Regions from separate parts of the Vibrio sp. YT-19(2023) genome, predicted to be linked through region 1. Evidence: predicted binding sites of a transcription regulator. Region 1 holds the regulator's gene; the other holds the start of a gene.
The links. Region 1 encodes MetJ, which represses methionine synthesis genes. Its sites were predicted from a motif close to TTAGACNTNTANANGTCTAA; they were not measured.

Region 1 (7,149 bases):
TAACGAGCTCGTCGCTATTAATCAGTATTTTCTTCACGCCCGAATGTATAAAGACTGGGGCTTAAAGCACCTAGCAGACAAGGAATATCACGAATCTATCGATGAGATGAAGCATGCCGATCATCTAATTGAGCGTATTTTGTTCCTTGAAGGCCTACCGAACCTACAAGATTTAGGTAAGTTGATGATTGGTGAAGATACCAAGGAAATGCTCGAGTGTGATTTAAAGCTTGAAATGGCGGCTATTCCAGATTTAAAAGATGCGATTGCCTACGCTGAAGACATTCGAGATTATGTGTCTAGAGATCTCTTCCAAGATATTCTTGAAGATGAAGAAGAACATGTTGATTGGCTAGAGACGCAACTTGGCTTGATTGAAATGTCTGGTATTGAGAATTATCTCCAAGCGCAATACGTGGACGAAGAGTAACGATACTTTCTGAGTTTGCATACTCCAATAATAGTAAGAAGAAAGAGCACCTGACTCGAAAATCAGGTGCTTAACCCCGTTATCTGGTCTAATCTCTTTTATTATCGGCTTTTTAAGGATATTGCTCGCAATCTTGCCTATGAAGTTTGATTTCTATCCGATAGAATTTATGCCCCCTTACCTAAAAATAAAAAAGAGAAACGTCCATGTCTGAAGACAACCACCAAGCAGCCACTCCAGAAGAAGAACATCGCCAAAAAGCATTGGATTACCATGCTTATCCAACTCCAGGAAAGATTGCTGTCGAACTGACAAAGCCTGCGGAAACGGCGGGTGATCTTGCCCTTGCTTACAGCCCTGGTGTTGCAGAGCCAGTGCGTGAAATCGCACAAAACCCGGATAACGTGTACAAGTACACTGCAAAAGGGAACATGGTTGCTGTTATTTCTAACGGTACCGCTATTCTAGGTCTAGGTAACCTAGGTCCACTTGCATCTAAGCCAGTGATGGAAGGTAAAGCGTTACTGTTTAAGCGTTTCGCAGGTCTTGACTCTATTGATATTGAAGTTAAGCACCGCACGATCGATGAATTTGTTGATACTGTTGCGAGCATTGCAGACACTTTTGGCGGTATCAACCTTGAAGATATTAAAGCACCAGACTGTTTTGAGATTGAAAAGCGTCTGATTGAACGTTGTGATGTACCAGTATTCCACGATGATCAACATGGTACTGCTATTGTAACGGCAGCGGGTATGCTGAATGCAATCGAACTTCAAGGTAAGAAACTTGAAGATTCAACAATTGTTTGTCTTGGCGCTGGCGCTGCCGCTGTAGCTTGTATGGAGCTTCTGATCAAATGCGGCGCAATGCGCGAAAAAATCTACATGCTAGATCGCAAAGGTGTGATTCACACTCGTCGTGATGATCTTAATGAATATAAGCAGCTATTTGCGAACAATACAGATAAGCGCACACTAGAAGACGTGATTGAAGGTGCAGATCTGTTCCTAGGTGTATCTGGTCCAAACCTATTGCCAGCGGAAGCGTTGAAGTTGATGGCAGATAAGCCAATCGTATTCGCATGTTCTAACCCGGATCCTGAAATCAAGCCGGAACTTGCTCACGCAGTTCGTGATGACTTGATCATGGGTACTGGCCGTAGTGATTATCCTAACCAAGTTAACAACGTATTGTGTTTCCCATTCATTTTCCGCGGTGCTCTTGATGTGCGTGCAAGTGAAATCAATGATGAAATGAAACTTGCAGCCGTTGAGGCGATTCGTGAGCTAGCAAAAGAGCCTGTACCTGAAGCCGTATTGAAGGCTGCAGGTGTTGATAAGCTAGAGTTTGGTGCGGACTATATTATTCCAAAACCAATGGATTCACGTTTGCTACCACGTGTTGCAAAAGCGGTTGCTCAGGCGGCGGTTAATTCAGGTGTAGCTCGTATCGAGATGCCTGAAAACTACATGGCAGAGTAATATATCTTTCAGATGTGATACACAAAAATGGGACGCTATTGCGTCCCATTTTTTATGTCATTCATTTGGCTCGAGGCAAGAGTCATTACCTGAAACCTCTTATCAGGCTTTTTTTATTCTTCGTCGAATGACTCAAATTCGATGCCCATTTCCGTCATCAGCGCTTTTACTTCTGTTGGAATATCATCAGGACGGTCTTTACGAAGGTCTTCATCTGTCGGAAGTGGCTGACCTGTGTACGCGTGCAAAAATGCCTCGCATAGCAATTCGCTATTGGTTGCATGGCGTAAGTTATTGATCTGACGGCGAGTACGCTCATCAGTTAGCACCTTTAAAACTTTTAGCGGGATAGAGACGGTAATTTTTTTTACTTGTTCGCTTTTTTTGCCGTGCTCTGCATATGGGCTAATGTATTCGCCATTCCAGTCAGCCATTGCACACCTTCATTTATGTAATCGGTTAAAAATAATTTAGGTGCTGATTTTAGCTGCATTTACCGCCATAAGCAAAGACATATAGACGTCTAGAAGTGTTGACGTCTCATTTTTTGACGAGTAAAGTGAACATAACAGCAAAGGAAGCGTGTTGATCACTTTATGTTACTCATTAGATATAGCGCATTCCTATTTAGAAGTCATTACCCGTGAAAGGATACACCCATGAGCACTCGCAAACCTGCGACCATTGCAGTACGCACTGGTATTGAATCAGACAGCCAATATCATGCTGTCGTTCCACCTATTTATCTTTCCACTAACTATGGTTTTCCTGCTTTTGGTGAAGTGCCCAAGTATGATTACACACGATCTGGTAATCCAAACCGCGGACTGTTGGAAAGTGCGCTATCTGAACTTGAGTCTGGAAAAGGAGCGGTTGTTACTAACTGCGGTACGTCGGCATTAAATTTATGGGTTTCCGCTTTTCTCGGCCCAGATGATCTCATTATTGCTCCTCACGATTGTTATGGCGGCACCTATCGTCTTTTTAATACCCGAGCTAGCAAAGGCGATTTTAAGGTTCAGTTTGTCGATCAATCAGACGAACAGGCTTTAGATGCTGCATTGGCACAAAAACCAAAACTCATTTTGCTAGAAACTCCGTCAAATCCTCTGGTTCGCGTAGTGGATATTGCAGCTACTTGTGAAAAAGCGAAACAAATCGGCGCGTTAGTTGCGGTGGACAATACCTTTTTGACACCCGTGTACCAAAAACCTTTAGAGCTAGGTGCGGATTTTGTTATCCACTCCACAACAAAGTACATCAACGGTCATTCGGACGTAATTGGTGGAGTAATCATCACCAACACAGAGGCGCATGCAGAAGAGCTTGCATGGTGGGGCAATTGTATTGGTGCAACGGGCACACCTTTCGATAGTTATATGACGCTGCGAGGTATTCGTACGCTTGGTGCTCGTATGCGAGTACATGAGGAGAGCTCACAGCAGGTACTGGCTTACCTACAGAAACAAGCGTTAGTTAAAACTATCTATCATCCAAGCCTGCTGGAACATCCAGGTCATGACATCGCTAAAAAGCAGCAAACGGGCTTTGGCTCTATGTTGAGTTTTGAGTTTGCTGGTTCGTTTGAACAGTTAAAGGTGTTTGTGAAAGAGCTCCAACTGTTTTCATTAGCAGAGTCATTAGGTGGTGTAGAAAGTTTGATTTGCCACCCAGCATCCATGACGCACCGTGCAATGGGTGAGGAGGCGTTGGCGGAGGCTGGGGTCTCTCATCAACTATTGCGTTTGTCTGTCGGTTTGGAAGATGCACAAGACCTCATCACAGATTTAGAACAAGCGTTCGCTAAAGCTACCCAGTAATAGGAGACGATAACAATGACTGTACAACGTCAGCTGCATAAGTTTGGTGGCAGTAGCTTAGCAAACCCAGAATGCTACTTACGCGTTGTGGGTATTCTCAAGGAGTATTCGACAGAAAATGATCTGGTGGTCGTCTCTGCTGCAGGAAAAACCACTAACCGCTTGATTGAGTTTTTGGAAGGGTTAAATAAAGATGGCCGAATTGCGCATGAAGCGCTTCAAAGCTTAAGACAGTTTCAAACTGAGCTAATAGAAAGCTTGTTGGAGAGTGAAGCAAAAGAAGAGCTGTTAGCTTTATTACATGATGAGTTCAGTACTCTCTCGGAGCTGACTGCACCACTCACTAATGCGCAAAAAGCCGCGGTACTGGGGCACGGAGAAGTATGGTCTGCTCGCCTATTGGCCGCGTTATTATCTCAACGTTCTATCCCTGCGGTTGCACAAGATGCACGAGCGTTTTTACGTGCAGAAGCGGGAACTCAACCAGAGGTTGATCGCGCTCGTTCATACCCTTTAATTAAAGAGATCCTCGCGCAGCATAACCATAAACGTGTGGTAATTACTGGCTTTATGGCTCAGAACGAGGCAGGAGAAACCATTCTACTTGGTCGTAACGGCTCTGACTATTCTGCAACGGTCATAGGCGCGCTTGCTGAAGTCAGTACTGTCACGATTTGGAGTGATGTTGCTGGTGTCTATAGTGCCGATCCACGTTTGGTGTCTGATGCTTGTTTATTACCGTTACTTCGATTGGATGAAGCCAGTGAACTTGCTCGCTTAGCTGCCCCAGTGCTACACAGTCGTACGCTTCAGCCTGTGGCGCAAAGTACCATGGACCTTAATCTCAAGTGTAGCTATCTGCCAGAGTCGGGTTCTACTCGTATTGAGCGTGTATTGGCATCTGGTCGTGGCGCTAAAATTATTACTTCACTGGATGATGTTTTATTGGTGCAGTTGTCTTTCATGCATGGGCACGACTTCGAAAAAACACAGAGTGATGTATTACAAGCGTTGCAGCGCGCGCAATTAGAGCCATTGGCATTTGAAGCTCAATCCGATCAGCATACGCTACGCTTGGCTTACACCGCAGAAATCGCCGGTGGTGCATTGAAACACTTGCAAGAGCTTGCGGTAGAGGCAGAAATTAAGCTAAAAGAAGGTTACTCGCTCTTAGCTGCGGTAGGTGCAGGCGTTACGAAAAACGCCAATCATTGCTTTGGCTTTTATCAAAAGCTAAAGCACTCTCCGGTAGAATTTATCTCTGAAACAGACTCAGGGCTGAGCCTAGTCGCTGTTTTGCGCCGTACTGATACCGAGGCGTTGGTTCAAACGATTCATAGCCAGTTGTTCCAAGCGCAAAAACGCGTGGCAGTGGCTTTATGTGGCAAGGGTAATATTGGTTCTAGTTGGTTAAATTTATTTGCGACGCAAAAAAGTGAGCTCGAAAAACGTCATGGTATGAGCTTTGATCTTGTCGCGGTTGTGGATAGCCAAACCTATTGGTTCGATGAGCAAGGTATTGAGGCGGCGAGTGTTGCTGAACGATTTGATGATGAAAGCATAGCAAACAATGGGGATTGGCTGGCACGTTTGGGAGCGCTTAAAAGCTATGATGAAGCCGTCGTGCTTGATGTTACCGCGAGTAAAGAGTTAGCTCAGCGCTACGTAGAAATCGCACAGCAAGGCATTCATTTGATTTCCGCTAACAAAGTGGCCGGTTCCGCAGATAGTCAGTACTACCATCAGGTTCAAGATGCATTCGCTAAAATTGGTCGTCATTGGCTATACAACGCAACGGTTGGTGCTGGGTTACCGATAAACCATACCGTGCGAGATCTTCGTGAAAGTGGGGATGAAATCGTCGCTCTATCGGGGATTTTCTCGGGGACGTTATCATGGCTGTTCCAACAGTTTGATGGTTCTGTGCCATTTAATGATTTAGTCGATCTTGCTTGGCAGCAAGGGTTAACCGAACCTGACCCTCGTTCTGATTTAGATGGCTCCGATGTAATGCGTAAGTTAGTCATCTTGGCTCGAGAGTCGGGCCTAGATATAGAACCAGACAGCGTTAAAGTTGAGTCTTTGGTGCCAGAAGAATTAAGAGAACTGAGCTTAGATGATTTCTTCGATAATGGAGCGTTGTTGAGTGAAATACTTCAAGAGCGTCTGACAAAAGCACAGAGAAACGATCAAGTGCTTCGCTATGTGGCGCGTTTAGAAAAAAATGGTAAAGCAACGGTGGGAGTCGAAGCGTTATCTCGTGAGCACGCGCTCGCCAACTTATTGCCATGCGATAACATTTTTGCCATAGAGAGCAAGTGGTACAAAGATAACCCTCTGGTCATTCGAGGACCAGGCGCAGGCAGAGAAGTGACAGCCGGCGCTATTCAATCCGACCTCAACCGATTGGCTGGTTTATTTTAAAGTTGCGATTGACCTAAAAACCCTGGAATTAATCCAGGGTTTTTTATTCCCCTATCAGTGCCATACTGAAGTCATAACCCGTGCAAAATGGTGAGATGATGCTCAAGTAGAAACTTGAACTATCTTCATTATTAACGTGAGAAAAATTCATAATTACAAGGTTGACATTAAATCGTATTCAATACATTCTGTAGACATATAGACGTCTAAACGTCGATTTTAAGGATTTGTTTTCGTGGCGGAGTGCCGCAGGGAGAGTAAGATGGGATATACGCACGCAGGCCATATCGACGCCTTGAACCAGAATATTGCTGAGTTATCAGATAACATCAATGTATCGTTTGAGTTTTTTCCGCCAAGCAGCGCTAAGATGGAAGAAACACTTTGGAATTCAGTGCACCGTCTTAAAACGCTTCAACCTAAATTTGTTTCTGTGACTTACGGTGCGAACTCCGGCGAGCGTGACAGAACACACTCCATCATTAAAGAAATTAAAGCCACAACCGGATTGGTTGCCGCTCCCCATCTCACTTGTATTGATGCGACTCGTGAAGAGTTGATTAATATTGCCGATGATTATTGGAACAATGGTATTGAAAATATCGTCGCTCTGCGTGGTGATATTCCTCCAGGTGGCGGTGCGCCTGATATGTATGCCTCGGATTTGGTTGAGCTGCTGAAATCACGCCACGATTTCGATATCTCCGTTGCTGCATTCCCTGAGGTTCACCCTGAAGCTAAAAGCGCTCAGTCTGACTTATTGAACCTAAAACGTAAGGTAGATGCAGGTGCAAACCGTGCTATTACTCAGTTCTTTTTTGACGTTGAGTCTTACCTGCGATTCCGTGACCGTTGTGTCGCAGCAGGAATTGACGTAGAAATTGTGCCAGGAATTTTGCCTGTATCGAACTTTAAGCAAGCGTCTCGCTTTGCGGCACAGAACAACGTGAAAGTACCAGGATGGATGAGCAAACAATTCGATGGTTTGGAT
Region 2 (7,921 bases), on a different contig from region 1:
ATGGCTACGTCGCCTAGGCCGCCGCCGCCTACCGTACCCGCCATAGCTGAGTAGCTAACGAGAGTGACCAAGGTAATCGTTACTGAGTTAACAATAGTCGGCATTGCTTCAGGTAGTAGAACTTTTGTGATGATCTGTGTTGGTGTCGCCCCCATTGACTGCGCTGCTTCCACCAAGCCTGTCGGTACTTCTAATAAAGCACCTTCAATAAGACGAGCGACAAAAGGAATGGCGCCAATAGTCAGTGGGACGATTGCTGCGGTTGTACCGATAAAGGTTCCAACCAGCATTTTTGTCACTGGAATAATCGCAACCATCAGTACGAGGAATGGCACAGAACGACCAATGTTAACGATAGCGCCTAAGCCGCTATTTAGTTTGGTGTTTTCAAGTAGGCCGCCTTTCTTAGTAATATGGAGGATTACGCCTAATGGAATACCCACAGCAAAGCCGACTAATCCGGCAACCGCAACCATGTAAAGCGTTTCCCACGTTGCACCTAAAAGTAGTTTGCTGTTTAAACTCAGCCATTCAGAAATCGTATTAAAGGACATAACCAAGTACCTCTACTTTTACGTTGTGCTTACGCAGGTATTCAAGAGCTGCGTTGTCATCTTCTTCGTTACCAAATAGCTCTGCGACCATCATGCCGAATTTCACGCCACCAGCGTAATCAAGGTCGGAACTCAAAATACTCACATCAATATTGTATTTACGAGAAATTTGCGACATTAACGGTGCATCGACGGTTGCGCCAGTAAACTCTAAGCGAACCAACGGGTAGCTGCCATCAACACGCTCTGCTTGCAGACGAGCTTGGTAATCTTCAGGAATGGAAAGATCCAGCGTTGAGCGAATGAATTGGTGTGCCAGCTCTGTCTTAGGGTGCGCAAAAATATCGCCAACGGTGCCTTTTTCCACCAGCTCACCACCACCGATGATTGCTACTTCGTGACAGATGCTTTTTACGACTTCCATTTCGTGAGTGATAAGTAAAATCGTGATGTTGAGTTTGCGGTTGATCTCTTTCAATAACTCAAGGATAGATTGAGTTGTTGCTGGATCTAGTGCACTAGTGGCCTCATCACAAAGCAGCACGCTAGGATCGGATGCCAATGCACGAGCAATTGCCACACGCTGTTTTTGTCCGCCACTTAAGTTAGATGGGTAGCTCTCGTGTTTGTCGGCTAAGCCTACAAGCTTTAGCAACTCAGTTACTTTTGCTGTGATTTGCGATTTGTCTTTACCTGCCAGTTCTAGTGGCAGTGCTACATTATCAAACACAGTACGAGACGAAAGCAGGTTAAAGTGCTGGAAGATCATGCCAATGTTACGGCGTGTTTCGACTAGTTGTTTTTTACTGAGTTTGGTTAGATCCACACCATCAACGATGATGGAACCAGAGGTCGGCGCTTCTAGCATGTTGACACAGCGGATCAGCGTACTTTTACCAGCACCTGATGAACCGATAACACCAAAGATGGTGCCTTTGTCGATGTGTAGGTTAATGTCTTTCAGGGCAAGGATTTCCTTACTGCCTTGGTAGAACACTTTATTGACGTTTTTTATTTCTATCATGTTTCAACCTGCCCAAAGATACGGGGAACTTCGCTGTCAAAAACGGCCTTTGACAGAACTTAATGTTGAGCTTTATCTCAATTTTCAGTTGATGCTATGGGTTAAGCAGAATGAAGTCAATAGATATTTTTACGTCTAGACGTCTAAATGTATGGATGTTCTGTTTTGAAACGAAGATGTATAGATAACAAGCAGGAGGTAGACGGCGGGGCACCCTCAGATTTACCGATTCTTGCCCAACAAATCAACCGTTTTGTCGAGGCCTAGAATGAATTAGATAGTGTTGAAGTTTATAAGGTATGTAATAATCTGATTAAACCGAGTTAATAGAGAAATACGTTTTGGCAAAACCTGCTGTTTTTATCGATCGTGATGGCGTGATAAACGTTGACCACGGCTACGTTCATGACGAACATGATTTTGAGTACATTGATGGTGTATTTGAAGCGACGAAAGCGCTAAAAGATAAAGGCTACCTTCTAGTGTTAGTGACGAATCAATCGGGCATCGCACGCGGTAAATTCAGTGAAGACCGTTTCTTGTCTCTGACTCAATGGATGGATTGGAACTTTGCTGATAATGGTGTTGAGTTCGATGGTATCTATTACTGTCCACATCATCCAGAACATGGCATTGGCGAGTACAAGCAAGATTGTGAGTGCCGTAAGCCAAAACCAGGCATGTTCATTTCTGCGCGTGACTTCTTGAAGATCGACATGGAGAAATCTGTGATGATCGGCGATAAAGCTGAAGACATGATGGCAGCAGAAGCGGCAGGCGTTGGCACTAAGATTTTGGTTCGCACTGGTAAGCCAGTAACGGAACAGGGCGAAGCCATTGCAACGGTAGTATTAGATAGCATTGCAGATGTGCCTGCGTACTTAAACAAGTAATCTTCATTACTGACTGAGATAAGGGAAGCCACTGCTTCCCTTTTGTTTGATTCCTTCTTTTAATCTGAACACTTATGAGCAAAAAACTCACCATTCTTGATATCGCAAAATTGGCAGGCGTGGGCAAATCGACAGTAAGCCGTGTGCTTACTAACGATCCAAAAGTGAAACCCCAAACGCGAGAGAAGGTTGAGCAAATCATTCGTGAATCTGGTTATGTGCCGTCCAAATCTGCGCAATCAATGCGTGGCGGCAGCCAAAAAGTTATTGGGGTTATCATCTCCCGTTTAGATTCACCATCAGAAAATCGCGCCGTTGGTACAATGCTCAATGCTTTGTATTCCGCTGGTTATGATGCGGTGATCATGGAGAGCCAATTCGATCGCGATAAAACCAATGAACATTTGGATGTGCTTAAACGTCGCAACGTCGATGGGGTGATCGTGTTTGGCTTTACTGGATGTGATGAGCGAGCATTGGCGGAGTGGGGGAATCGTATCGTCGTGATCGCGATGGACACGCAAATGGTTTCCTCGATCAACTACGATAACCAAGGTGTGATAGACATGGCTTTGTCTCACCTTGAGCAGCAATCTTTATCTCGCATTGCTTATATTGGTGTTGATCCTGAAGACAAAACCACTGGCTTAGCTCGTCTAAATGCTTATAAAGCTTGGTGTCAACGCAAGCAAATTGCACCTTGTTTCCAAACGGGTAAGTTGAGCCATGAAAGTGCTTATCAGTTGGTAGACAAAGTCCTTCAATCTGACACTCAGGCCATCGTGTGCGCCAGTGACACTATCGCGTTGGGCGTGATTAAGCGTCTTCAAGAGTTAGGACGTGAAGACGTGGTTGTGACAGGTGTTGGTGGTAATGAATTGCTCTCTTTCCTTTTTCCTAAAGTGTTTAGTGTCGACCCAGGTTATACCCTTGCAGGTGAGAAGTCCGCTAACATGCTGATCAATCAATTAAATGGCGATGAGGAAGTGGTTCACTTTACTCAACAGCCTATCGTTTGTTAATCCACACTAAAACGATCTGCTCTAAAATTATACTGTGATCATTCTCAATTAATGGGACTGTTCCCATTTTGTTTTTTGTCTTCGAATGGCAATATTAAAATTAAGAAATGGGAATGTTCCCATTTATAAAAACAAAATGATGAATCGAATGTATCCAATACAGGGTGGACAAAATTATGAGTAAGATTGCGCGTAAAGACGTGGAGCGTCTTATTGAGCTGGTCGGGGGGCCGGACAATATTGCCAGTGTAAGTCACTGTTTAACTCGCTTGCGTTTTGTTCTAAATGATACGGACAAAGCAGATACGAAACAGTTAGAAGCATTACCGATGGTGAAGGGCTGTTTTACCAACGCAGGCCAGTTCCAAGTGGTTATCGGTACTGAAGTGGATGAAGTTTACAAGGTACTGATCGGACTGACGGGTAAAAGTGAAGCCAGCAAAGACGAAGCGAAGAACGCTGCTCGTCAAAACATGAATATCGTTGAGCGTGGTATTTCCCACCTTGCAGAAATCTTTGTACCACTGCTACCAGCGATCATCACCGGTGGTCTGATCCTTGGTTTCCGTAACGTTATTGGCGACATCAAGATGTTTGATGGTCAAACGCTAACGGAAATCAGCCAGTTTTGGGCAACGGTACACTCTTTCTTATGGCTGATTGGTGAGGCGATCTTCTTCTTCCTACCGGTTGGCGTGTGTTGGTCGACAGTGAAAAAGCTCGGCGGTACTCCGATTCTGGGTATCACGCTTGGTGTAACATTGGTTTCGCCACAGTTGATGAACGCCTACCTGATTGGTAAGCAAGTACCCGAAGTGTGGGACTTTGGCTTATTTGCCATCGAGAAAGTGGGCTATCAGGCGCAAGTGATTCCAGCAATGCTTGCTGGTATGGCTCTGGCGTTTATTGAAACCAACTTAAAACGCATCATTCCGTCTTACCTTTACCTAGTGGTCGTGCCGTTTGTCTCAATCATTGTGTCTGTGATTCTTGCGCACTCTATCATTGGTCCATTCGGTCGTATGTTGGGTGACGGCGTGGCATTCGCAGCAAAAGCAGCCATGACGGGTGACTTCGCAATGATTGGCTCAACCATCTTCGGCTTCCTATACGCGCCATTGGTCATTACTGGTATTCACCACACCACCAACGCGGTTGACCTTCAATTAATGCAAGAGCTAGGCGGCACGCCAATTTGGCCTCTGATTGCGCTTTCAAATATTGCTCAAGCGTCTGCGGTCGTCGGCATCATTATCATCAGTAAAAAACACGGCGAGCGTGATATCTCAGTGCCTGCGGCTATCTCTGCTTACCTTGGCGTGACTGAACCGGCGATGTACGGCATCAACTTGAAATACAAGTTCCCAATGTTGAGCGCGATGATCGGTAGTGCGTGTGCTGCTGCTATTTGTGGTAGTGCGGGCGTAATGGCGAACGGTATCGGTGTGGGCGGTTTGCCGGGCATCTTGTCTATCCAACCGCAGTTCTGGGGCATTTTTGCTTTGGCTATGTTAGTCGCAATGCTGGTACCTGCTGCATTAACGTTAATTCTTTATAAGCGTGCACAAGCCAAAGGTGAGCTTGAGCCTGCAAACGCGTAATTCTATTTGAGGCAGTGACTTGGCTGCCTCCTCCTATTTTTCTTTTCAAATTTTAAGTTTCCGATTACTGGTAAGTGAGTGTTAGAAATGGCTATGACCAAGCATGATGAGAGCTGGTGGAAAACCGCAACCATCTATCAAATTTACCCAAAAAGCTTTTGTGACAGTGGCAGTAAAGGCACGGGCGACATCAAAGGGATCATTTCTAAGCTGGATTATCTTAAGCATCTTGGTGTGGATGCGATTTGGCTGACGCCGGTTTACCAATCGCCAATGATCGACAACGGTTATGACATCTCCGATTACTACTCGATCAATCCACAGTTCGGCACTATGGAAGATTTCGATACTTTGCTAGCAGAAGCGCATCAGTTGGGCATTCGTATCATCATGGACATTGTAGTGAACCACACGTCGACAGAACACAAGTGGTTCCAATCCGCACTGGGTGATAAAAACAGCCCATACCGTGATTACTACATCTGGAAAGATCCGGTAGATGGTGTAGAACCAAACAACTGGCAATCAAAGTTTGGTGGCAACGCTTGGGCGCTGGATGAAAAAACAGGCCAGTACTATTTGCACCTTTTTGCTAAAGAGCAAGCGGACTTAAACTGGGAAAACCCAGTAGTGCGTGAAGAAGTGAAAGAAGTCATCAACTTCTGGGCAGAAAAAGGAGTGGATGGTTTCCGTCTCGACGTTATCAACCTGATTTCCAAGCAGCAAGATTTTCCAAGTGACGATATTGGTGATGGTCGTCGTTTCTACACGGATGGTCCACGTGTGCACGAATACCTTCAAGAGATTAGCGAATCTGTGTTTCAAAAATACGGCAGCGTGACGGTGGGTGAAATGTCTTCCACCACGCTAGAGCACTGCCAGCAATATTCTTCGCTAGACGGCAAAGAGCTATCCATGGTGTTCAACTTTCATCATCTGAAAGTCGATTATCCAAATGGTGAAAAATGGACCAAAGCGCCGTTTGATTTCATTCAGTTAAAACAGATCTTCAATCATTGGCAAACGGGCTTAAATGGCAAAGGGTGGGGGGCGCTGTTCTGGTGTAACCACGACCAACCACGCGTTGTGAGCCGATTAGGTAACGACGAGCAATACCGTGTTGAATCTGCCAAGATGCTTGCGGCATCGGTACACATGATGCAAGGTACGCCTTATGTCTACCAGGGGGAAGAGATCGGCATGACCAACCCGGGTTATACCGAAATCAGCCAATATCGTGATGTTGAAAGTACTAACATGTACGACATTATGGTCAACCGTGATGGTGTATCTCATGACGATATGATGGCGATCTTGGCACAGAAGTCGCGTGATAATTCACGTACACCAATGCAATGGAACAGTGCAAAACATGCGGGCTTTACTGAGGGAACGCCGTGGCTTGAAGTGGCGCAGAATTACTCTGAAATCAATGCTGAAGCTGCGGTTGCCGATTTGAACTCGGTGTTCTACTTTTACAAGCGTCTGATTGAACTGCGTAAACAGGTTCCAGTCATCACCGATGGCCGTTATGAAGATTTACTGCCAGAGCACAAACGTATTTTCGCTTACGCTCGTCAGAACGATAAGCAAACGCTGCTGTGTATCAATAACTACTACGCTGAAGAGGTGGAATGCGTTCTGCCAGAACGTTTTGATATGAGTAAGGCGAAAAACTTGCTATCTAACTATCAAAACTCAGCGAGCGCAGTCGCGTCAAACCATCAAGTGTTACGACCTTACGAAACTCGTATTTTATTGATAGAAGAATAAACTCGGGTGTCATCACCCCTAAGATTGATGTTCGAGATGAAGGCTTTGGTGTGCTCCCCAAAGCCTTCTTTTATTGAGATATCTATAAAAAATGCGAGCTTATTTTGTTTCAATCGCTGTTAGCTGCACTTTCTCTTCGTTGATTTGTACTTGTTGTACTTTCAGCAGTTCAATTTGTTCTATCAGACCTAAGCTCGGATTAAACCAACGTTCTGCCGAAGTGGCGAACTCCATTGAGTCCATATCATCACAGTTTAGGTTGTAGATGTTCTCTTCCATCAGGTATGCCGCTTCAATTTTCTTGCCTGAGATCGAGAACGCTTTACGCATACCAGTCTCTCGGATTTGCTGTTGCCAAACCACTTGGCAAGATGCTGTCATAGGAAGGTTTTGTACCCACTCATGATCTTCAAAACGGTCTAGAAGGTTGTGAACTGCGTAGCCTGTAAGAGTGGTTTGCAGAGACATAGTTTCTTCACCGATGTCAATATTCGGGCTTTTCTCTTTTACGTCGTCACCGTTTAGGCGGAAAATCGGACCGCTGTGCATAAGCATGGCAATAAACTGATGACCAATGAAATAAGCGTCAGTGATTTCATGGAGTGCACCATCTGATCCTGCAAAGTAAAGCGTATTGCTCTCTTGGTCGTCGTTGTACTGCTCGTCTGAATAGTAGAACTGTTCGGCGCCGTAGTTCACCAAGTCATTAACCAACTGGACCATTGCCTCGCTGTTTGGGATTTGTGCCAATGCTGCCAATATTTGCTCGCTATCCATCGCTTGGAAGCTCAGTTTCATGTCGCCCTCTGGTTGGCCATCCAAGCTAAACGAATAGCTCAATTGTGTGTTTGGTACAGGAGCGAAGATTGAGTTGTGAATCGAGACGTCGAAACTTTCTTGAGGCATTTTGTTTGGATTCGCACTGCCAGAAGACGAACCTCCGCCACAGCCGTAAAGAGCCAGAGTTGCTGCTGCGATAAGCGTCATTTTGTTTAGCATGGTTTACATTCCTGATTGATAAGGCCGTTTCATGTTGGGCCGTTGCTTGAATGCG

Region 2: a site for MetJ is predicted at 1,706-1,725, ahead of metN (methionine ABC transporter ATP-binding protein MetN). Genes of this name have one in related genera too.

The regions. Positions count from the first base shown of each region.
Region 1 is NZ_JAWOQN010000063.1:300-7,448, reverse strand. Features, by position in the region: gene bfr (bacterioferritin) at 1-430, shown strand, start outside; gene R7E78_RS23545 (malic enzyme-like NAD(P)-binding protein) at 637-1,914, shown strand; gene metJ (met regulon transcriptional regulator MetJ) at 2,028-2,348, opposite strand; gene R7E78_RS23535 (O-succinylhomoserine (thiol)-lyase) at 2,574-3,734, shown strand; gene R7E78_RS23530 (bifunctional aspartate kinase/homoserine dehydrogenase II) at 3,750-6,158, shown strand; gene metF (methylenetetrahydrofolate reductase) at 6,421-7,149, shown strand, end outside.
Region 2 is NZ_JAWOQN010000007.1:26,797-34,717, reverse strand. Features, by position in the region: gene R7E78_RS06920 (methionine ABC transporter permease) at 1-554, opposite strand, end outside; gene metN (methionine ABC transporter ATP-binding protein MetN) at 544-1,578, opposite strand; gene gmhB (D-glycero-beta-D-manno-heptose 1,7-bisphosphate 7-phosphatase) at 1,920-2,471, shown strand; gene treR (trehalose operon repressor TreR) at 2,546-3,493, shown strand; gene treB (PTS trehalose transporter subunit IIBC) at 3,670-5,094, shown strand; gene treC (alpha,alpha-phosphotrehalase) at 5,182-6,867, shown strand; gene R7E78_RS06890 (hypothetical protein) at 6,967-7,866, opposite strand.